DNA from 4 places in the Vibrio pomeroyi genome. Region 1 is predicted to be linked to each of the others. Evidence: predicted binding sites of a transcription regulator. Region 1 holds the regulator's gene; each other region holds the start of a gene.
What was found. Region 1 encodes CRP, which controls carbon source genes, mostly activating them, when cyclic AMP is high. Its sites were predicted from a motif close to TGTGANNNNNNTCACA; they were not measured.
Positions count from the first base shown of each region.

Region 2: mlc (sugar metabolism global transcriptional regulator Mlc) is a predicted target of CRP. The motif match lies at 2,779-2,794, and genes of this name have one in related genera.
Region 3: nagE (N-acetylglucosamine-specific PTS transporter subunit IIBC) is a predicted target of CRP. The motif match lies at 3,501-3,516, and genes of this name have one in related genera.
Region 4: OCV12_RS13640 (CTP synthase) is a predicted target of CRP. The motif match lies at 2,098-2,113, and genes of this name have one in related genera.

Region 1 covers NZ_AP025506.1:3,309,953-3,315,125, reverse strand. The annotation lists gene astD (succinylglutamate-semialdehyde dehydrogenase) at 1-948, shown strand, start outside; gene OCV12_RS14730 (DUF1338 domain-containing protein) at 1,163-1,954, shown strand; gene crp (cAMP-activated global transcriptional regulator CRP) at 2,144-2,776, opposite strand; gene OCV12_RS14720 (phosphoribulokinase) at 3,016-3,885, opposite strand; gene OCV12_RS14715 (YheU family protein) at 3,963-4,175, opposite strand; gene OCV12_RS14710 (hydrolase) at 4,305-5,173, opposite strand, start outside.
Region 2 covers NZ_AP025506.1:2,495,854-2,501,026, forward strand. The annotation lists gene OCV12_RS10865 (error-prone DNA polymerase) at 1-64, shown strand, start outside; gene OCV12_RS10870 (chemotaxis protein CheV) at 377-1,318, opposite strand; gene mlc (sugar metabolism global transcriptional regulator Mlc) at 1,486-2,703, opposite strand; gene pyk (pyruvate kinase) at 3,023-4,468, shown strand; gene OCV12_RS10885 (patatin-like phospholipase family protein) at 4,603-5,173, opposite strand, start outside.
Region 3 covers NZ_AP025506.1:2,722,756-2,727,928, forward strand. The annotation lists gene glnS (glutamine--tRNA ligase) at 1-1,518, opposite strand, end outside; gene nagE (N-acetylglucosamine-specific PTS transporter subunit IIBC) at 1,821-3,338, opposite strand; gene nagA (N-acetylglucosamine-6-phosphate deacetylase) at 3,857-4,993, shown strand; gene nagC (DNA-binding transcriptional regulator NagC) at 4,996-5,173, shown strand, end outside.
Region 4 covers NZ_AP025506.1:3,122,203-3,127,375, reverse strand. The annotation lists gene relA (GTP diphosphokinase) at 1-1,041, shown strand, start outside; gene mazG (nucleoside triphosphate pyrophosphohydrolase) at 1,250-2,047, shown strand; gene OCV12_RS13640 (CTP synthase) at 2,198-3,838, shown strand; gene eno (phosphopyruvate hydratase) at 3,920-5,173, shown strand, end outside.

The DNA of each region.
Region 1 (5,173 bases):
GAGCAGACACCTTGGACGGGTGAGTTCGCAATGAAGCTATGGCAAGAAGCGGGTCTTCCTGTAGGCGTAATCAACCTAGTGCAAGGCGCGAAAGAGACAGGTATCGCACTGGCTGATGCTAAAGGTCTTGATGGCGTGCTATTTACGGGTAGTGCCAATACGGGTCATATCCTGCACCGCCAATTCGCGGGTCAACCGGGTAAGATGCTGGCACTAGAAATGGGCGGCAACAACCCTATGGTGATCAGTGACCAATACGGTGATGCGGACGCAACGGTATACACCATTATCCAATCGGCGTTCATCAGTGCTGGTCAACGTTGTACATGTGCTCGTCGTCTGTATGTTCCTGTTGGCGAGAAGGGTGACCTACTGCTCGATAAGCTGGTAGCGGCTACGCAAAAGATTCGTGTTGATCAGCCTTTCGCTGAACCTGCACCCTTTATGGGCCCACAGATCTCAGAAGCAGCTGCTAAGTTTATTTTAGATGCACAAGCGAATCTGCAATCGCTAGGTGGTGTAAGCCTAGTAGAAGCAAAAGCGGGTGAAGCGGCGTTTGTTTCTCCGGGTATTATCGATGCAACCAACATTGCTGAACTACCAGATGAAGAGTACTTCGGTCCATTGCTACAAGTGGTTCGTTACCAATCGCTAGAGCAAGCGGTTGAGTTAGCTAACGACACACGCTTTGGTTTGTCTGCTGGTTTAGTATCGACAGACGATTCTGAGTGGGAATACTTCGTTGACCATATCCGTGCGGGTATTGTTAACCGTAACCGCCAACTCACAGGCGCAAGTGGTGATGCACCATTTGGTGGTCCGGGCGCTTCTGGCAACCTACGTCCAAGTGCTTACTATGCGGCGGACTACTGTGCTTACCCAATGGCTTCAATGGAAGGTGGTGAAACTCAGCTGCCAGCTACGTTTAGCCCGGGCATTGAGCTGTAGTTTAGATTGATATTGAGCTAAGGCTCATTCATTAGTTATGAGATAAGGAAGCGGCGTATCGCTTCCTTATTTTAACCACGCTCAGCATCAAGATTGGGCGGTAGATAATAATAGAAAAAGTATGTCACAGGCTGATGGCTGCTGACTCTATGTCCAGCCTCTCCCTTTCTAATCCAAATCACTAGCTTGCTAGAACCTCTGACAAGGAGTCACCATGACGCCCGATCTACTCTTTAAATCACTATGGGATGATTACATTCACAGGCTATGTCCATCGGCTGAGAAAGTACACCACTTGCTGAAAGAAGACGAAGCGCTGATTAACGATCACATTGCGCTACGTACTTTTAATGTTGCCCCGCTGGGTATTGAAACATTGGCTAAGCCTTTCCTTGAGCTAGGTTATAAAGCGTGTGGCGATTACCTGTTTGAGAGCAAGAAGCTAGTCGCGAAGCATTACGAGCACCCAGACCCAAAACAGCCGAAAGTGTTCATTAGTGAATTGAAGGTAGAAGAGTGCTCAAGTGAGCTACAACAGATCGTTGCTAAGCTCGTTGAGCAAGTCGATGCAAGCAAGCTGCAAGGTCATGAATTCCTGTTTGGCGGACGCCTTTGGGATTTAAGCTTCGCAGATTTCCAAGTGCTTGCAAAAGAGAGTGAATACGCGTCTTGGTTAGCGGCTCATGGTTACGGTGCCAACCACTTTACGGTGAGCGTAAATCAACTTAACGCCTTTGATGAAGTACAGGCAGTGAATGACTATTTGAGCGAATCTGGTTTCACTATCAATGCATCTGGTGGTGAGGTTAAAGGCTCTCCAGAGGTCTTATTAGAGCAATCATCAACAATGGCAGACAAAGTGCCAGTTTCATTTGTTGAAGGCAATGAGATGATTCCTGGAGGCTTCTATGAGTTCGCTAAGCGTTATGCGATGACGAATGGTGAGCTTTACACCGGTTTTGTTGCAGCATCGGCGGATAAGATCTTCGAAAGCACTAACGGTTAAAGAAAGATACAAGCACGGGCTTTGCCCTAGAGATGCGGGTACGCTTCGCTTCGAGAGTGTTTACAAGGCGAGAGCCTCATGTGTTCCATTCGTATCTCGTATCTCGTATCTCGTATCTTCTCTCGATAAAGAAAAAGCCACCAAATTTGCATTTGGTGGCTTTCAAATTTTTGGCTCAGTTAATCGAGATTAACGAGTGCCGTATACCACGATAGTTTTACCGTGTGCAGAAATTAGGTTCTGCTCTTCTAGCATCTTCAAGATACGACCTACTGTCTCACGAGAACAACCAACGATCTGGCCAATCTCTTGACGAGTGATCTTGATTTGCATGCCGTCAGGGTGAGTCATTGCATCTGGCTGTTTCGCTAGGTTTAGTAGCGTTTGAGCGATACGACCTGTTACGTCAAGGAACGCTAAGTCACCAACCTTTTGGCTAGTTACTTGTAGGCGGCTTGCCATTTGCGCTGAAAGACGCATCAGGATGTCTGGGTTCACTTGGATAAGTTGACGGAATTTCTTGAAAGAAATTTCAGCTACTTCACAAGGAGATTTAGCACGAACCCAAGCAGTACGCTCTTGGTCTTCTTCGAACAAGCCTAGCTCACCGATGAAGTCGCCTTGGTTTAGGTAAGAAAGAATCATTTCCTTACCTTCTTCGTCTTTGATAAGAACTGCCACAGAACCTTTAACGATGTAGTACAAGGTTTCTGCCTTTTCACCAGCATGAATCAAAGTACTTTTTGAAGGGTACTTATGAATATGACAGTGTGAAAGGAACCACTCTAATGTTGGATCGGTTTGAGGTTTACCTAGAACCATAATATCTCACTTCCTCTGCAGGGTATGCTTGCCGCTTTCCGTATTTTAGCTAAGCCTGGATTGACTTGTAGGATAAGAGCACTCGTTGAGCGCTGCAAGCTATCTTGTGTTTCGTTTAAGAATAGTATCCTTTTTCAGGTACTATTTCTTGATTTTAATCGTGACCAAGCTACGATTTTTTACGCAAAATTGTGCACATGATCACGGTATGAAAAGTAATCAACCAGAATGTCGTTTTGTTAACCTATTTTTCCGGTTTCGATGAGTTGTTGTAGGATTGGTCTTACAATGAGCTCCATAGCAAAACTCATCTTGCCCCCTGGCACCACTAGCGTGTTATGACGAGACATAAATGAGCCGTCAATCATTGCCAAAAGGTAAGGGAAATCGACGTTTTTGATGCCACGCAAACGTATAACTACGAAGCTTTCGTCTAAACTTGGAATCCCTTTGGCGTTGAGTGGGTTCGATGTATCTACGGTTGGAACACGCTGAAAGTTGATATGTGTACGTGAAAACTGCGGGGTAATGTAGTTAAGGTAATCATCCATTGAACGGACAATGGAGTCCATTACCGCTTCACGAGAGTGGCCACGATCGCGTGTGTCACGAACAAATTTTTGAATCCACTCTAGGTTTACGATCGGTACCATGCCAATCAGTAGGTCGACGTGTTGAGAGACATTGATATCGCCATCAACCACACCGCCGTGTAGGCCTTCGTAAAACATCACATCGGAATTTTCAGGGATATCTTGCCATGGCGTGAAGGTGCCTGGCATTTGATTATAAGGAACAGCTTCATCGAAGGTGTGTAGGTAACTACGTACTTTACCGGTGCCTTCGTTCCCGTATTGACGGAAGAACTCTTCTAATGCACCAAAGTCGTTGGCTTGTGGACCAAAGTAGCTAATGTGCTTACCTTGCTCGCGCGCCTTGCGGATCTCGACATCCATTTCTGGTCGAGTGAATCGGTGGAAACTATCCCCTTCAACCCAAGCAGCCTTCACGTCCATCATATTGAACATTTTGCGGAAGGCTTCTGAGGTAGTGGTGGTGCCGGCTCCTGATGAACCCGTCACCGCAATAATTGGATGTTTAGCGGACATGACAACCCTTGTCGTTTGAGTAACTTACTTGTTAGCAATCGTTTTCCACTATAACACGGCTCCTTTCTAAGCGCAGCCTAGAAGCGTTTTGTCACCTGGATATCAACGGTCTCGTGCAGTTCGGAAAACACGATGCTCACATCACCAGAAGCTAATTGATGTTTCACCTGATCAATCTTGCTTTGCAGTGAGATCTCAACGTCGCCATAGTCTGTGCCTTCACGCAGCACGAATTCTTTGATGAGGTTTTCCAGTGTCTCTGGCGCGATGTCTTGCCATGGGATGATCATAAATACTTCTCTCTTTTATGTTCATTGATATGTTGATGAGTGTGTCTAGTGGTGTTTTTAGTACAACCCCAGCTTGGGGCTGCGCTATCTTATCAAGGTTTTGCGTTTATATTTAGCAAGGCTTCGTTGTTATGCAGAACCTTGGATACTTTCATAATACGCAGGTAAGGCTTCTTCTAACCAGAATCGTGGTTTGAGTGTGCTACCAGTGATGAACCCAACATGGCCGCCTTTCTGAAATAGGCGATAATCGATATTATCCGGTAGGACGAATTTTGGAATCACATCATCGGTCATAAAAGGATCGTCTTTGGCGTGAATGATCTGTGTCGGTAGTTTGATTTTATTGAGTTTAGGAAGAGCGGAGCACTGTGCGTAGTAGTCTTGTGCGTTTTTGAATCCGTGCAGGGGCGCAGTAATCCGTTCATCAAACTCATACAGTTTGTCGATCTTCTTGATGGATTCAGCCGTGATGCCGAGTTTCTCTTGCAACAGCTTCACCTTTTTCAAGGCATTCGATTTGAGTGAATTCAGCAGGTACTTCTTATAGAGCTTCGAGAATCCGCGCTCTATGCGACTTGAACAACAGGCTAAGTCAAAAGGTGCAGAGACTATCGTTGCCGCTGACAGTAGTGGGTCATCCGCGTATTCCGCCAAATAATTCGCTAACATGTTTCCGCCCAAGGAGATGCCAACCGCCACCTTTGGATTATTGGGGAACTGAGCGTGCAGATGCCTTAGGAAGAAGCGAGCGTCTTCAACTTCACCGGAGTGATATGCGCGAGCCAAGCGATTCGGTTTACCGCTACAGCCTCTAAAGTGCATCATCACCGACAGCCAACCATCTTTAGCAAACGCATTCATTAGTCCGTTGGCATAAGGGCTCTCAAAACTGCCTTCCAAACCGTGGAACAGCACGAATATCGGCTTGTTCTTAATATCGTCACTATTTGGATTGTCGCCATCTGGCGATTCGCTCCAAGCAAGGTCGAGAAAAT
Region 2 (5,173 bases), 810 kb from region 1:
GAAGCTCATCGATATTACCGATGAGATTGTTGGGTTGAAAACCAAATCACGAGATTTTCATTAGCGACTCAAATCGCTTTCCCCCTAGAAACGCTAGAAACGAAAAAGGGAAGCATCTGCTTCCCTTCATTTCAAATTGTTGAGTTATACCTCAACGTCAGCTTCCGTACGTCTTTTCTTAAATTCCCTATATAGTAATAAGCTCAAAGTCATAACGACTTTAGACGTTAACCATATCATTAAGAGGAACTACCTTAGATTGTGCATGAAAAGTTACGTTAGTAGTGGGCATATTTCGTGTCGATTAATATGCTGCATCAATATTAGCAAACGTTTTCTATCAGGTCACTCAAAACAAACCGTACAGCAGTATTAATTATAAAAGTTGACGCATTCGCTCTTGAGTCACTTCAACTAAGAGGTCCGGTTGGAACTTAGAAATAAAGCGGTTACACCCTACTTTCTCAACCATAGCCTCATTAAAACTTCCGCTTAATGAGGTATTTAGCGTAATAAACAGGTCATGCATTCTCGGGTCAGTGCGTACTTCGTGAGTCAGTTTATAACCGTCCATTTCAGGCATTTCGGCATCGGTGATCATCAACAAAATCTCTTGATTGATGTCTTTACCTTCATCACACCACCCCTTAAGTAGGTTCAGTGCTTCTAAGCCATCACAACACTCAATAATGTTTAAACCAAGCTGAGACAAGGTACCTTTAATCTGGTTACGTGCGGTTGAAGAGTCATCAACGATAAGCACGTTTCGACCAATCATTTCGTTGGCTAACTGCTCATCTAACACACCTTCAGAGATCGACACATCGTAATCGATGATCTCTGCTAGCACTTTTTCAACATCGATGATCTCAACGATTTTGTGCTGCTCTTCTTCTTGAATATGCGTGATAGCCGTTAGGTAGTTTGCACGACCCGTGGTCTTTGGCGGCGGCTGGATTTCAGTCCAAGTTGTATTAACGATATTACGCACTTGCCCAACCAAGAAACCTTGTACGGTTCGGTTGTATTCAGTAATGATCAGGTTGCTCTCCTGAGCCTCTGCACGTGACGGTGGAAAGCCAATCGCACTGCGCAGATCAATCACAGGCACCGATTCACCACGTAAAGAAGCAACACCGGTAATGTGGTGGTGAGAGCCCGGTAAGCGAGTAAGTACAGGCACTTTTAGGACTTCTTTCACTTTAAATACGTTAATCGCAAATAGTTGACGACTATTTAAGCTGAATAATAAGAGTTCCAGACGGTTTTCACCGACTAGCTTGGTTCTCTGATCAACCGAATTTAAAACGCCAGACATACAACACCTTAGTGACAAATAATAACTGTGGCTACAATAGCCTACTTCAATGGGTTAAAGCAAAGCGCTAATGCACAGAATGCTTAAACTAAGTACAACAAATGATGTTATACAAAGCTTAAGTACATGGAAAGATTTGGGGTAAGGCTAAAAGAAGAGAAAAAGAGTTAGCCTTCAATAACTTTCATTAACAGCTGACCGTCATACAAGGCCTGCTTAATAAGTGCAGCGCCTGGCATGGTTGCCTGCTTATAGAATCGAGATTCCACCAGCTCTAAGTCTTGATGGTAAACCGATAAACTCTGCTCTTCGATACACTTTTGAATCGCAGGGTACAACACGCTCTTAGCCTGATTAATAACACCACCGACCAAGATTTTCTCTGGGTTAAACAGATTAATCACAATAGCAATCGCAGAGCCTAAGTAACGACCTAACTGTTCAATCACTTCAACAGCCAGAGGGTCGCCATCAGCCGCAGCAGCACAGATTTGCTCAATCGTAACATCCTCAAACACAGTCAGCGTTGATTCTTCACCATTGGCTAATCGCTCTTTCACTTGCTCACGGATCGCCTGTGAACTCGCGACCGTTTCTAAACAGCCTCGGTTACCACAATGGCAAAGCTTGCCCTCTTTATCGATCTGGATATGACCCAGTTCACCGATGTTACCGTGACGCCCTTGAAGAACGCGGCCATCAAGAATGATCCCGGCACCTAAACCATGGTGAATAGAGATAAGAACAGAGTTGTCGTTGTCTTGTGAATTACCAAATAGCTTTTCTGCTAGTGCCCAAGCTCGGGTGTCATTGGCAATAAAGACTGGCAGACCGGTTTCTTTGTAGATCTCCGGACCCAACGCTAGATTTTCAACGTTGTAATGTGGCATTTGTAGCACAATACCTTGCTCTGAATTCACAAGACCAGGCAGTGTGATGGCAATGCTCGTCACCCTGTCGAGTTGCTCGGCATAGGTTTGGAAGAACTCATCGATTTCATGGAGAAGACGTGCAAGCACATCATCTTGATCACGTTCATGGATATCAATTTTGGTATCGATAAGCACGTCGCCACCCAATTCATGGAGCGCGATCGTGAGGTAACCACGACCAAGACGCATCGACAAAAATTGCCAACCTTCGTTATTGGTTTGCAGACCGACAGCAGGACGCCCACGAGTCGTGGCTTCTTGAACCGTGGTTTCGTGAATAAGGTGAGCTTCAATGAGTTCACGGGTAATTTTAGTAATACTCGCCGGAGCCAACTCACTTTGCTTGGACAGATCGATACGAGAAATAGGACCTTTAAGGTCAATTAGTTTATATACACGACCAGCATTGACCTGTTTGATATGATCAATATGGCCCGGTTGAGCCATGTACATTTTACGCTCCAGAAATCATCAACGAGGTAATTTTTTTACTTTGCGAAGTAATTGTGAAGTCACTTGGTATATCGCCGTGACCAGTATCACGTATATACATGAATCTTTGTGTATCGAGTCAAATAGTTCGAGGAAAATTAACACCCACATCGATAAATCGAGACTTAATTTTCATAAAAAAACATCGCGCTTGAGTACTAAGTACAATAAATATCAGTAAATACAGAAATATCTTCCTAGCTCCCAATAAATTATCAATTAATGCATATACTTAATTCAGTCTTGTAAAAGATTACTTGGTCTCACTCTAGGAGTATTCATGACAGCCGAATTAAGAAAAACGAAAATCGTCACAACGTTAGGCCCTTCAACAGATAAAGGTAACGTGCTTGAAGAAATCATCAAAGCCGGTGCCAATATCGTCCGTATGAACTTTTCTCACGGCAGCAGCGACGACCACATCCAACGCGCAGAAAAAGTCAGAGCGATAGCAAAAAGACTCGGCACTCAAATCGCCATTCTCGGAGACTTGCAAGGTCCCAAGATTCGTGTGTCGACATTCAAAGATGGCAAGATCCAACTTGCCGTGGGCGACCTGTTCACTCTCGATAGCAGCCTAGGTTTAGGCGAAGGCAACCAAGAAGCCGTTGGCCTTGATTATAAAGAACTGCCTAACGACGTATCCGCCGGCGATATCCTGTTGCTTGACGATGGTCGTGTTCAACTCAAAGTAACCAAAGTGGAAGGCTGTCGCGTTCATACCGAAGTGATTATTGGCGGCCCTCTCTCGAACAACAAAGGCATCAACAAAAAAGGGGGCGGCCTTTCTGCTGAAGCACTGACCGACAAAGACAAGCGAGACATCGTCACCGCCGCTCAAATTCAAGTCGATTACCTGGCAGTCTCGTTCCCACGTAATGGCGAAGACATGCACTACGCTCGCCAATTAGCACGAGAAGCAGGGTTAGAAGCTCACTTAGTTGCTAAAGTCGAGCGAGCAGAGACCGTTGCGACCGTAGAGAACATGGATGACATCATAATGGCCTCAGATGTGGTCATGGTGGCCCGTGGTGACCTTGGAGTGGAAATAGGCGACCCAGAGTTGGTCGGGGTACAAAAACAGCTTATACGCCGTGCTAGAGCGCTTAACCGAACAGTGATCACTGCAACTCAAATGATGGAGTCGATGATCTCCGCGCCAATGCCAACCCGTGCCGAAGTGATGGACGTTGCTAACGCGGTATTAGATGGTACCGATGCCGTGATGCTTTCAGGTGAAACCGCTGCGGGTGCTTACCCAGTCGAGACCGTGAAATCCATGGCCGAAGTGTGTATCGGTGCTGAAAAGATGGCGGGTATTAACCAATCGAATTACCGTATTGACCGTACCTTTGTGACGGCAGAAGAGACCGTTTCGATGGCGACCATCTACTCTGCCAACCACATGGAAGGCATCAAGGGCGTGGTCACGCTTACCGAGTCAGGGCGCACAGCCTTGATGATGTCGCGACTCAGTGCCGACATGCCTATCTACGCGCTGTCTCGTAACGAAGGAACGCTAAATCGCTGTACTTTGTACCGAGGCGTGACACCTATCTACTTCGAAACTGAAGCCGAAGACAGCTTCGATATAGCACTGTCGACTCTTGCTTGTCTGAAAGAGGCGGGACACTTGAAGTTTGGCGACTTAGTGATCGTCACTCAAGGCGATATTATGGACGTCGCGGGCTCAACCAACTGTATGCGAATCTTACCGGTCACCTGACTCTGAACACTAAGAGCTTGTATAAATAATTAGCTAGCAAGTACAAAAAAAAGGGTTATCGAACCAAGTTCAATACCCCTTTTTCTTTTTGAATAGAGTGAGCTAACCACACATTGATTTGCCCACTTAACATATCATTTATCCGCGGCACTGGTTGCCAACTTTGGTATGTGTGAATTACGAGCATTCTCTGTTGAGGTATAGGTTTCGACAAATCGATAACCTGCTTCTAGCCCCAGGTCGTAATCATGCAACAAGTCTTCTTTATCACTCATTAATGAACTCGACTTTAGTGGTTTACTAGGTGCTATCTGCACAACAAACGCATCGTCCGGAGGAGAGTTTAAAAAGTCCTGAGTTAAGGAGTAAGTTTGATAGTGCACCATCAACATGTCTGCCAAGCCTGAATCAAATTTATCACCGATTAGATGACTTAAGCGGTAGATATCATCAGCGCCAAACAACCATCGCCCACCGTTGAGCAGGTCCAAGTGTCCACGATCGCGCTTCTGCTCTTTAGAGCGAAGAATTTGTTGTTGGAAGAAAGAAGTCCAATCGGTTTTCCATTGTTCCACTTTCTGTTGCCAGTGATCTTGAACACTGTCGAAAGACTCTCTGAACCATTCCAGCTCTTCCGTAGATATAGGCTTAGGCGCTTTCACTGCGGTGCCGCGACTAGGAGCTTCAACCAAGAGTTCACCTCCC
Region 3 (5,173 bases), 590 kb from region 1:
CTCAACAAAACCGTTTAGCGTAACAAGCGACTCAGGGTTAAGCGTTGCTGCAAAGTCATCAGCTGCGGCTGGATTTGCCACAGTGAATAGACGATCGTATAGACGAATCTCAGCAGGCAGTGCTTTATCAGCAGATACCCAGTGGATAACACCTTTCACTTTACGGCCATCAGCAGGGTTCTTACCTAGTGTTTCGTTGTCGTAAGAACAGAAGATAGTCGTAATGTTGCCTTCCGCATCTTTCTCGATACGCTCAGCTTTAATCACGTAAGCACCACGTAGACGAACTTCTTTACCTAGAACCAAACGCTTGTATTTCTTGTTTGCTTCTTCACGGAAGTCATCACGCTCAATCCACACTTCACGAGTAAATGGTACTTCACGAGTGCCCATTTCAGGTTTGTTCGGGTGGTTAGCAACCGTTAGTGTCTCTACTTTATCCGCATCGTAGTTTTCAATCACGATCTTAACTGGATCCAGAACGGCCATTGCACGAGGTGCATTTTCGTTTAGATCGTCACGGATACAAGACTCAAGTGAACCGAATTCAATCATGTTCTCTTGTTTCGTCACACCGATACGCTTACAGAATTCACGGATAGACGCAGAAGTGAAACCACGACGACGTAGACCAGAGATAGTAGGCATACGTGGGTCATCCCAACCTTGAACTAGGTTTTCAACCACAAGTTGGTTCAGCTTACGCTTAGACATCACTGTGTATTCAAGATTCAGACGGCTAAACTCGTACTGACGAGGTTGGCAATCGATCGTGATGTTATCTAGAACCCAATCGTACAAACGACGGTTGTCTTGGAATTCAAGCGTACATATAGAGTGCGTAATACCTTCTAACGCATCAGAGATACAGTGAGTAAAGTCGTACATTGGGTAAATGCACCACTTGTCACCCGTCTGATGGTGGTGAGCAAAACGAACACGGTAGATAACAGGATCGCGCATCACCATGAATGAAGAGCTCATGTCGATCTTAGCACGTAGACACGCTTTACCTTCTTCAAAGCCACCATCACGCATTTTTTCAAATAACGCTAGGTTCTCTTCTGGGCTACGGTCACGGTACGGGCTCGCTTTACCTGGCTCTTTTAGCGTGCCACGGTATTCACGGATCTGCTCAGGACTTAGCTCGTCAACGTACGCTAAGCCTTTATTAATTAATTCCACAGCATAAGCGTAAAGCGTATCGAAGTAGTTTGATGAGTAACAAATGTCACCAGACCATTCAAAGCCTAACCAGCTTACATCATTCTTAATTGACTCAACGTATTCAACGTCTTCTTTTTCAGGGTTTGTATCATCGAAACGAAGATTACATTGTCCCTGGTAGTCCTGAGCAATACCAAAATTCAAGCAAATAGATTTAGCGTGACCAATGTGCAGGTAGCCGTTCGGCTCCGGCGGGAAACGAGTATGCACGCTACTGTGTGTACCATCCGCTAAATCTTTATCGATAATTTGGCGAATGAAATTCGATGGACGAGCCTCAGCTTCACTCATCTATAGCACCTCTATGTATTTAGTATTGTCAGAGAAAGTTATCTTTCATCTCCAAGAAAACGGGCGCTTATAGCGCAAGTCAAAGATAGAAAGATCATTGTTGCTAATCATCCACAATTCTTCGCCTTTGCACAATAAGAACCGTCCGTTAATTGCGATTATTTCTGCTATTCGATGAAGAATAGAACGAACCGTGTTCGCTGGCCTTAAACGGCAGTCACAAAAAAGCCTCCCATGTGGGAGGCTTTCAATTTGAAACTTACTTAAGAGTAACTTTACGTCTTAGTTAAGTACTTCCCTTACTATGGAAGTTTTACATCAGATAGGTCTTCACCTGCACCGATAGCTTTCATTTCGCCAGCTACGATTTCAGCTAGTGGGCCTAGGATAACCTGTAGGTTGTTTTCACCTAGTTTAACCACACCTTTAGCACCTAGTTTCTTAAGAACAACTTCATCTGCAACAGAGCGGTCTTTAAGAGTTAGACGTAGACGAGTGATACAAGCGTCGATTGAAGTTAGGTTGTCGTGACCACCTAGAGCTTTCAGGTATTGACGTGCAAGGTCGCCTTTTGGAGCTTCACCAGCAGGAGCTGCAGCAGCTTCGTCATCATCTTCACGACCTGGCGATTTCAGGTTGAAAGCGCGGATTGCGAAAGAGAAAGTGAAGAAGTATAGAGCACCGAAGCCTAGACCGATTAGTAGTAGTACGAATGGTTTAGTTGCTAGACCCCAGTTCAATACGAAGTCGATTAGACCAGCAGAGAAACCGAAACCGTGCAGAGTACCAAACATGTTAGCAACAACTAGAGACAGACCAGTGAATACAGCGTGCATTGCGTATAGAGCAGGAGCTAGGAATACGAACATGAATTCTAGCGGCTCTGTGATACCTGTTAGGAATGAACAGAATGCTACTGAGAATAGTGCGCCACCAACTTGGCTGCGTTTTTCAGCAGGAGCTGCTAGGTACATTGCAAGTGCAGCACCTGGTAGACCGAACATCATTACTGGGAAGAAACCGTTCATGAATACGCCAGCGCCTTTATCGCCACCGAAGAAACGGTGTAGGTCGCCAGATTTAACAGTTTCAGTCACTTCTTTAACTACAGTAGTAATTTCTGGAGTTACAGAGTTAGCGAATGTGAATGTGTGCTCTTGACCAACAACTAGAGTTTTAGCTAGTGATGGGTCAACACAAAGTTGAGTGATGTTAGCGAATGCGCCTTGACCAGCAACGATGATTTCTTGACATGTACCCATACCGAACCAGAAGTATGAGTTCAATACGTGGTGTAGACCTACAGGGATAAGTGCACGGTTAAGAGTACCGTAAACGAATTGACCGATAGCGCCAGACGTTGATACTGCGTGAGCCAGTGCGTCTAGACCAGATTGAACACCAGGCCAAACCACACCAGACACAGCACCTGCAACAAGTGCAAATAGACCGGCCATGATAGGTACTAAACGTTTACCCGCGAAGAATGCCAGCCACTCAGGAAGGCGTGTAGCGTGGAAAGCGTTGTAAGAGTGACCTGCGATGATACCTGCGAAGATACCGCCGAAGAATGACATGTTAACGTCTGCGTTAATTGTCGTTGCTGTAGCTGTTAATACGAAGTAAGCAACTGCACCAGCAAGACCTGCTGCGCCGTTACCGTCTTTAGAAAGACCAATCGCGATACCTAGACCAAATAGCAATGGTAGGTTACCGAAGATAGCACCACCAGCTTGCGCCATAAATGGAATATCAAGTAGATCGCCTTGACCTAAACGTAATAGAAGCGCCGCAATCGGAAGCGTTGCGATAGGTAGCATTAATGCCTTACCCAGCTTCTGTGCATATCCTAGAATATTCACCAGTTGTTTCCCCCTATAGGATTTTTTAGAATTCGTTTGAGAAACTTATTTTAGTCGCTCAATTTAGTCCTATTCAGTGTATTCAATTAATTTTGCTCCGCAAATTAAAACCTTACCATTTGTGATCGTAATCACCAGTTTTTACCAAATCCAGAGGTTTTTGCTAGCGAGATCATAAAACTTATTTTATCATTCAAAAAAATGAACATTTATAGATAAAATCTAGATCTAATGTTTGGGCTAACAACGGGTTATTTGAGGCAAGCAATGCCAGATAAAACACTGATAACACTTGGCCTAAACTTATAAATAAAATGAATTGTTCACATATTTTTCAAACACTTAAAATCGCTTCCCATTTTGAAGCCGTTTGCCCATAAAAGATAAATCGTTACGTAAATGATGCTCGCAAACTAAGTACCCATTTAGGTAACGAAGAATTTTTAAAGATCTCACGAAATAAGGATTAGCTGACTATGTACGCGCTAAGTAACTGTAAAATTTACACTGGTAGTGATGTTCTGACCGATCATGCTGTAGTAATCGAAAACGAACTGATCAAAAAAGTCTGCCCTATATCTGAATTGCCAGAAGGAATTGAGGTTCGCAACCTAGACGGAGCAAACCTAAGCCCAGGTTTCATTGACCTACAACTGAATGGTTGTGGTGGTGTAATGCTGAACGATGAGATCACTGCAAACACTATGCAGATCATGCACAAAGCAAACCTGAAATCAGGCTGTACTAGCTTCCTGCCTACGCTTATCACCTCTTCAGACGAAGATATGCGTGCAGTTATCACGGCAGCTCGTGAATACCACAATCAGTACCAAAACCAGTCTTTAGGTCTTCACCTTGAAGGTCCGTACCTAAACGTTGCGAAAAAAGGCATTCACAGCGTCGATCACATTCGTAAATCTGATAACGAGATGATTGAGCTTATCTGTGAAAACAGCGACCTTGTTGCAAAAGTAACTTTGGCGCCTGAACTTAACGATCCTGAACACATTGAACGTCTTCAGAAAGCGGGCGTGGTGGTTTCTATTGGCCACACCAACGCAACTTATGCAGAAGCACGTCAAGGTTTTGAATCTGGTATTACTTTCGCGACTCACCTATTCAATGCAATGACACCTATGGTTGGCCGCGAGCCAGGCGTTGTTGGCGCGATTTACGATACACCAGAAGTATACGCAGGTATCATCGCCGATGGCTTCCACGTTGATTACGCAAACATTCGAATTGCGCACAAAATCAAGGGAGAAAAGCTCGTATTAGTGACGGACGCCACAGCTCCTGCAGGTGCTGACATGGAATACTTTATTTTTGTCGGTAAGAAAGTATATTACCGGGATGGTAAGTGTGTTGATGAAAACGGCACACTGGGCGGCTCAGCTCTGACTATGATTGAAGCAGTTCAGAATACAGTTGAGCACGCTGGTATCGCTTTAGACGAAGCTCTTCGCATGGCTACGCTATACCCAGCTACGGCTATCGGTGTAGAAAGCAAGCTAGGTCGAATCAAAAAAGGCATGGTTGCAAACCTAGCTGTATTTGACCGAGACTTTAACGTTAAAGCGACTGTTGTTAATGGACAATACGAGCACAATTAAGTATGAATGGCGGACAAATAGGTAACGTAGACTTAGTTAAACAACTAAACAGTGCGGCGGTATACCGACTAATAGACCAACAAGGGCCTATCAGTCGTATACAAGTGGCTGATGTAAGCCAACTCGCACCGGCAAGTGTTACAAAAATTACCCGCCAACTTTTAGAGCGCGGCCTAATCA
Region 4 (5,173 bases), 190 kb from region 1:
CGTAGCCAAGTCTTCGATGACCGCGTATACGCGTTTACACCGCGTGGTGACGTGGTCGACTTGCCAATGGGTGCAACTCCGTTGGACTTCGCTTATCACATCCACTCGATGGTTGGTCACCGTTGTATCGGTGCCAAAGTGGCAGGGCGTATCGTACCGTTCACCCATAAGCTATCAATGGGCGACCAAGTAGAGATCATCACCCAGAAAGAGCCGAACCCATCTCGCGATTGGCTGAACCCAACCACAGGTTTCGTTCACTCTGGACGTGCTCGAGCGAAAATCAATGCATGGTTCCGCGCGCAAAGTCGTGAGAAGAACCTAGAAGCGGGTCGTGACATCCTTGAGGTTGAATTAGCGAAGGTTGGTGCAACTCTCAAAGATGCTGACCAATACGCGCTAAGACGCTTTAACGTGAACACACCAGATGAGCTTTATGCCGGTATCGGTAGTGGCGACTTGCGCATTAACCAAGTGGTTAATCACATCAATGCGCTGGTTAATAAGCCAACAGCCGAAGAAGAAGACAAAAAAGCACTAGAGAAATTGCTTGAGTCGGAAAACAAGCCAGCACAACAGAGTCGTCCAAAGAAAGATGCCGTAGTCGTTGAAGGCGTTGATAACCTAATGACGCACCTTGCACGTTGTTGTCAGCCAATCCCAGGCGACACCATCAAAGGCTACATCACTCAAGGTCGTGGTATCTCGGTTCACCGCAGTGACTGTGAACAACTGAGTGAGCTAAGCTTGCATGCGCCAGAACGTATCATTGATACCGTTTGGGGTAACGGCTTTGTCGGTTCTTACATCCTAACGCTGCGTGTTGAAGCGCTAGAGCGTAATGGCTTGCTGAAAGACATCACCTCACTGTTCTCGAACGAGAAGATCAGCGTGACCACGATGAAGAGCCGCATCGACTACAAGCGTCAGCTGTCGGTAATGGATTTCGATTTGGAAGTGACCAATATTGAGATTCTGAGTCGAGTGACGAGCCGAGTCGAGCAGATTAAAGATGTAATGAGCGTCAAGAGATTAGGATGATATTTGGTATCATCCTCGTCATTCCCTACAGTGAGGGACGAACGTGATAGGGAATCTCGCCAAGCGGTTTGAGATCCCCAACTCGCTCATTCTTCACTCTTGGGGATGACGAATAAAGATAAAGGTGAGTGGTTTTGGCTGCTCACCTTTTTTAGTTTTAGAAGACGTTATAAATTTAAAAATCAAAGACAGTAATAGGAAGAAAACGATGAATCACCCGATTGAACAACTTGAACAGATCATGACTAAGCTGCGCGATCCAGAAGGTGGCTGTCCTTGGGATTTAAAACAAAATTTTGAAACAATTGTCCCGCATACTATCGAAGAGACCTACGAAGTGGTGGATGCGATTCACAACAAAGATTGGCCGAACCTACAAGAAGAGTTGGGTGACTTGCTGTTTCAGGTGATCTTCTATAGCCAGTTAGCGAAAGAGCAGGGGCTTTTTGAGTTCTCTGATGTGGTTGACGGCATCAATGAGAAGTTAACACGACGTCACCCGCATGTGTTCTCTGATACCGAGTTTGCCAGTGATGAAGAAATCAATGCTAACTGGGAAGCGGAAAAAGCCAAAGAAAAAGCACAAGCAGGCAAAACTCAAGAAAGTATTCTAGACTCAATACCAAACTCTCTACCTGCGCTTTCGCGTGCTACAAAGATTCAAAAGCAGGTCGCGAAATTTGGCTTTGATTGGGACTCAATTGGCCCCGTCGCGGATAAGGTTTTAGAGGAAGTTGACGAGGTGCTGGAAGAGGCGCTTCAAGTCACACCTAACGAAGATTTGGTTGAAGAAGAGTTAGGTGATTTGCTGTTTGCGACGGTCAATTTGGTGCGACATTTAGGTAAAAATCCAGAAACGGCGCTGAACAAAGCCAATCTGAAGTTTTCGCGTCGCTTTAAAGGGGTGGAACAAAAAGTTCGTCAGCAAGATAAAAATTTGACCGATTTTTCACTACAACAGCTTGATTCCATGTGGGATGAAGTCAAAGTGGCGGAGAAAAGATAACCAAAGCTTTTATCATGAATTGATTTGAAGCAAAAAATAAAAAATAGCAGTGTGATAGATTTCACGTTGTGGCGATAAGGGGCTTCTGGTATATTTTCATCCCGTCCAGAAGTAGTCCATTTCCCTCATTCAACCAATTTCAGGTTAAACATGACGACAAATTACATTTTTGTTACTGGCGGGGTTGTATCCTCTCTAGGTAAAGGTATTGCTGCAGCATCTCTTGCGGCTATTTTAGAAGCTCGTGGTCTTAAAGTGACTATGATGAAGCTTGACCCTTACATCAACGTTGATCCAGGCACTATGAGCCCGACTCAGCACGGTGAAGTGTTCGTTACGGAAGATGGCGCTGAAACAGACCTTGACCTTGGTCACTATGAGCGATTCATTCGCACCAAGATGACTAAGCGTAACAACTTCACTGCAGGTCGTGTTTACTCAGACGTACTCGCTAAAGAGCGTCGCGGTGATTACCTAGGTGCAACAATTCAGGTTATCCCACATATCACAAACTCTATCAAAGAGCGTGTTATTTCTGGCGCAGCTGGCCACGATATCGCGATCGTTGAAGTTGGTGGTACGGTTGGTGATATCGAATCTCTACCATTCATGGAAGCGATTCGTCAGCTAGCAGTAGAACTAGGCCGTGAACGCGCAATGTTCATGCACCTTACTCTAGTGCCATACCTAGCAGCTGCGGGCGAAGTGAAAACTAAGCCAACGCAACACTCTGTAAAAGAGCTACTGTCTATTGGTATTCAGCCAGACATCCTAGTTTGTCGTTCAGACCGCAACATTCCTTCGAACGAGCGTAAGAAAATTGCTCTGTTCTGTAATGTGCAAGAAAATGCAGTTATTTCTATGCGCGATGTTGACTCTATCTACAAGATCCCTCAGCTTATTAAAGCTCAAGGCACTGATGAACTTGTATGTAAGCGTTTCGGCATCACAGCTCCAGAAGCAGATCTGTCTGAATGGGAACAAGTAATTTACGAAGAAGCTAACCCAACGGGTGAAGTGACGATTGGTATGGTTGGTAAGTACATTGAACTACCAGACGCATACAAATCAGTAAATGAAGCGCTAAAACACGCAGGCTTGAAAAACCGCCTAAGCGTTAATATTAAATACGTAGATTCACAAGATGTTGAGTCTCGTGGCGTAGAAGTTTTAGAAGGCCTAGATGCAATCCTAGTTCCTGGTGGTTTTGGTGATCGTGGTGTTGAAGGTAAGATTCTTGCTGCTCAATACGCTCGTGAAAACAAAGTACCGTACTTAGGTATCTGTCTGGGTATGCAAGTAGCGCTTATCGAGTACGCTCGTAACGTTGCTAAAATGGAAGGGGCGCACTCTTCTGAATTCTGTACTGAAACTAAGTACCCAGTTGTTGGTCTTATCACTGAGTGGACTGATGGCGAAGGTAAAGTTGAAGAGCGTACAGAATCATCTGACCTAGGCGGCACGATGCGTCTTGGTTCACAGCTTTGTCACCTAGCGAAAGGTACGAAAGCATACGAATTATACGGTAGCGCGACGATCCATGAACGTCACCGTCACCGTTACGAAGTGAACAACAATCTTCGTCCACAAATCGAAAAAGCGGGCCTAAAAGTATCGGGTCTATCTGCGGACAAGAAACTGGTTGAAGTTATTGAGAACCCGAACCACCCATGGTTCGTTGCGGCTCAATTCCACCCAGAGTTCACTTCAACACCTCGCGATGGTCACCCATTGTTTGCAGGTTTCGTTAAAGCGGCTGGTGAGTTCCAGCGCGGCGAGTTAGAAAAGTAAAAAGGAATACAGGTAGCTGCGTAAGTTGTGCTGCTACCTTTAAATTTGACATTTATATATTCAACGAGAAGGAAACATTCAATGTCTAAGATCGTTAAAGTTCTAGGTCGTGAAATCATCGATTCACGTGGTAACCCAACTGTAGAAGCTGAAGTACACCTAGAAGGCGGTTTCGTAGGTATGGCTGCTGCTCCATCTGGCGCATCTACTGGTTCTCGCGAAGCTCTTGAGCTACGTGACGGCGACAAATCACGTTTCCTAGGTAAAGGTGTTCTTAAAGCTATTGAAGCTGTAAACGGCCCAATCGCTGAAGCTCTAGTTGGTACTGACGCTAAAGCACAAGCTGACGTTGACCAAATCATGCTTGACCTAGACGGTACTGATAACAAGTCTAAGTTCGGCGCGAACGCTATCCTAGCTGTATCTCTAGCTAACGCAAAAGCTGCTGCTGCTGCGAAAGGCATGCCTCTATACGAGCACATCGCTGAGCTAAACGGTACTGCTGGTCAGTTCTCTATGCCTCTACCAATGATGAACATCATCAACGGTGGTGAGCACGCAGATAACAACGTTGACATCCAAGAGTTCATGATCCAACCAGTTGGCGCTAAAACTCTTAAAGAAGGTCTGCGTATCGGCGCTGAAGTATTCCACAACCTAGCTAAAGTTCTTAAGTCTAAAGGCTACAGCACTGCAGTTGGTGATGAAGGTGGTTTCGCTCCTAACCTTAAGTCTAACGCTGAAGCTCTAGAAGTTATCGCAGAAGCTGTTGCAGCTGCTGGTTACGAACTAGGTAAAGACGTTACTCTTGCTATGGACTGTGCAGCATCTGAGTTCTTCGACAAAGAAGCTGGCATCTACAACATGAAGGGCGAAGGTAAAACTTTCACTTCTGAAGAGTTCAACCACTACCTAGCTGAGCTAGCGAACAACTTCCCAATCGTTTCTATCGAAGACGGTCTTGACGAGTCAGATTGGGATGGCTTCAAGCACCAAACTGAACTTCTAGGCAACAAACTTCAAATCGTTGGTGACGATCTGTTCGTTACAAACACTAAGATTCTTGCTGAAGGTATCGAGAAAGGCGTAGCTAACTCTATCCTTATCAAGTTCAACCAAATCGGTTCTCTAACAGAGACTCTAGCTGCTATCAAGATGGCTAAAGACGCTGGCTACACTGCAGTAATCTCTCACCGTTCTGGCGAAACTGAAGATGCAACTATCGCTGATCTAGCGGTAGGTACAGCTGCAGGTCAAATCAAAACTGGTTCTATGAGCCGTTCTGACCGTGTTGCTAAGTACAACCAACTAATCCGTATCGAAGAAGCTCTAGGT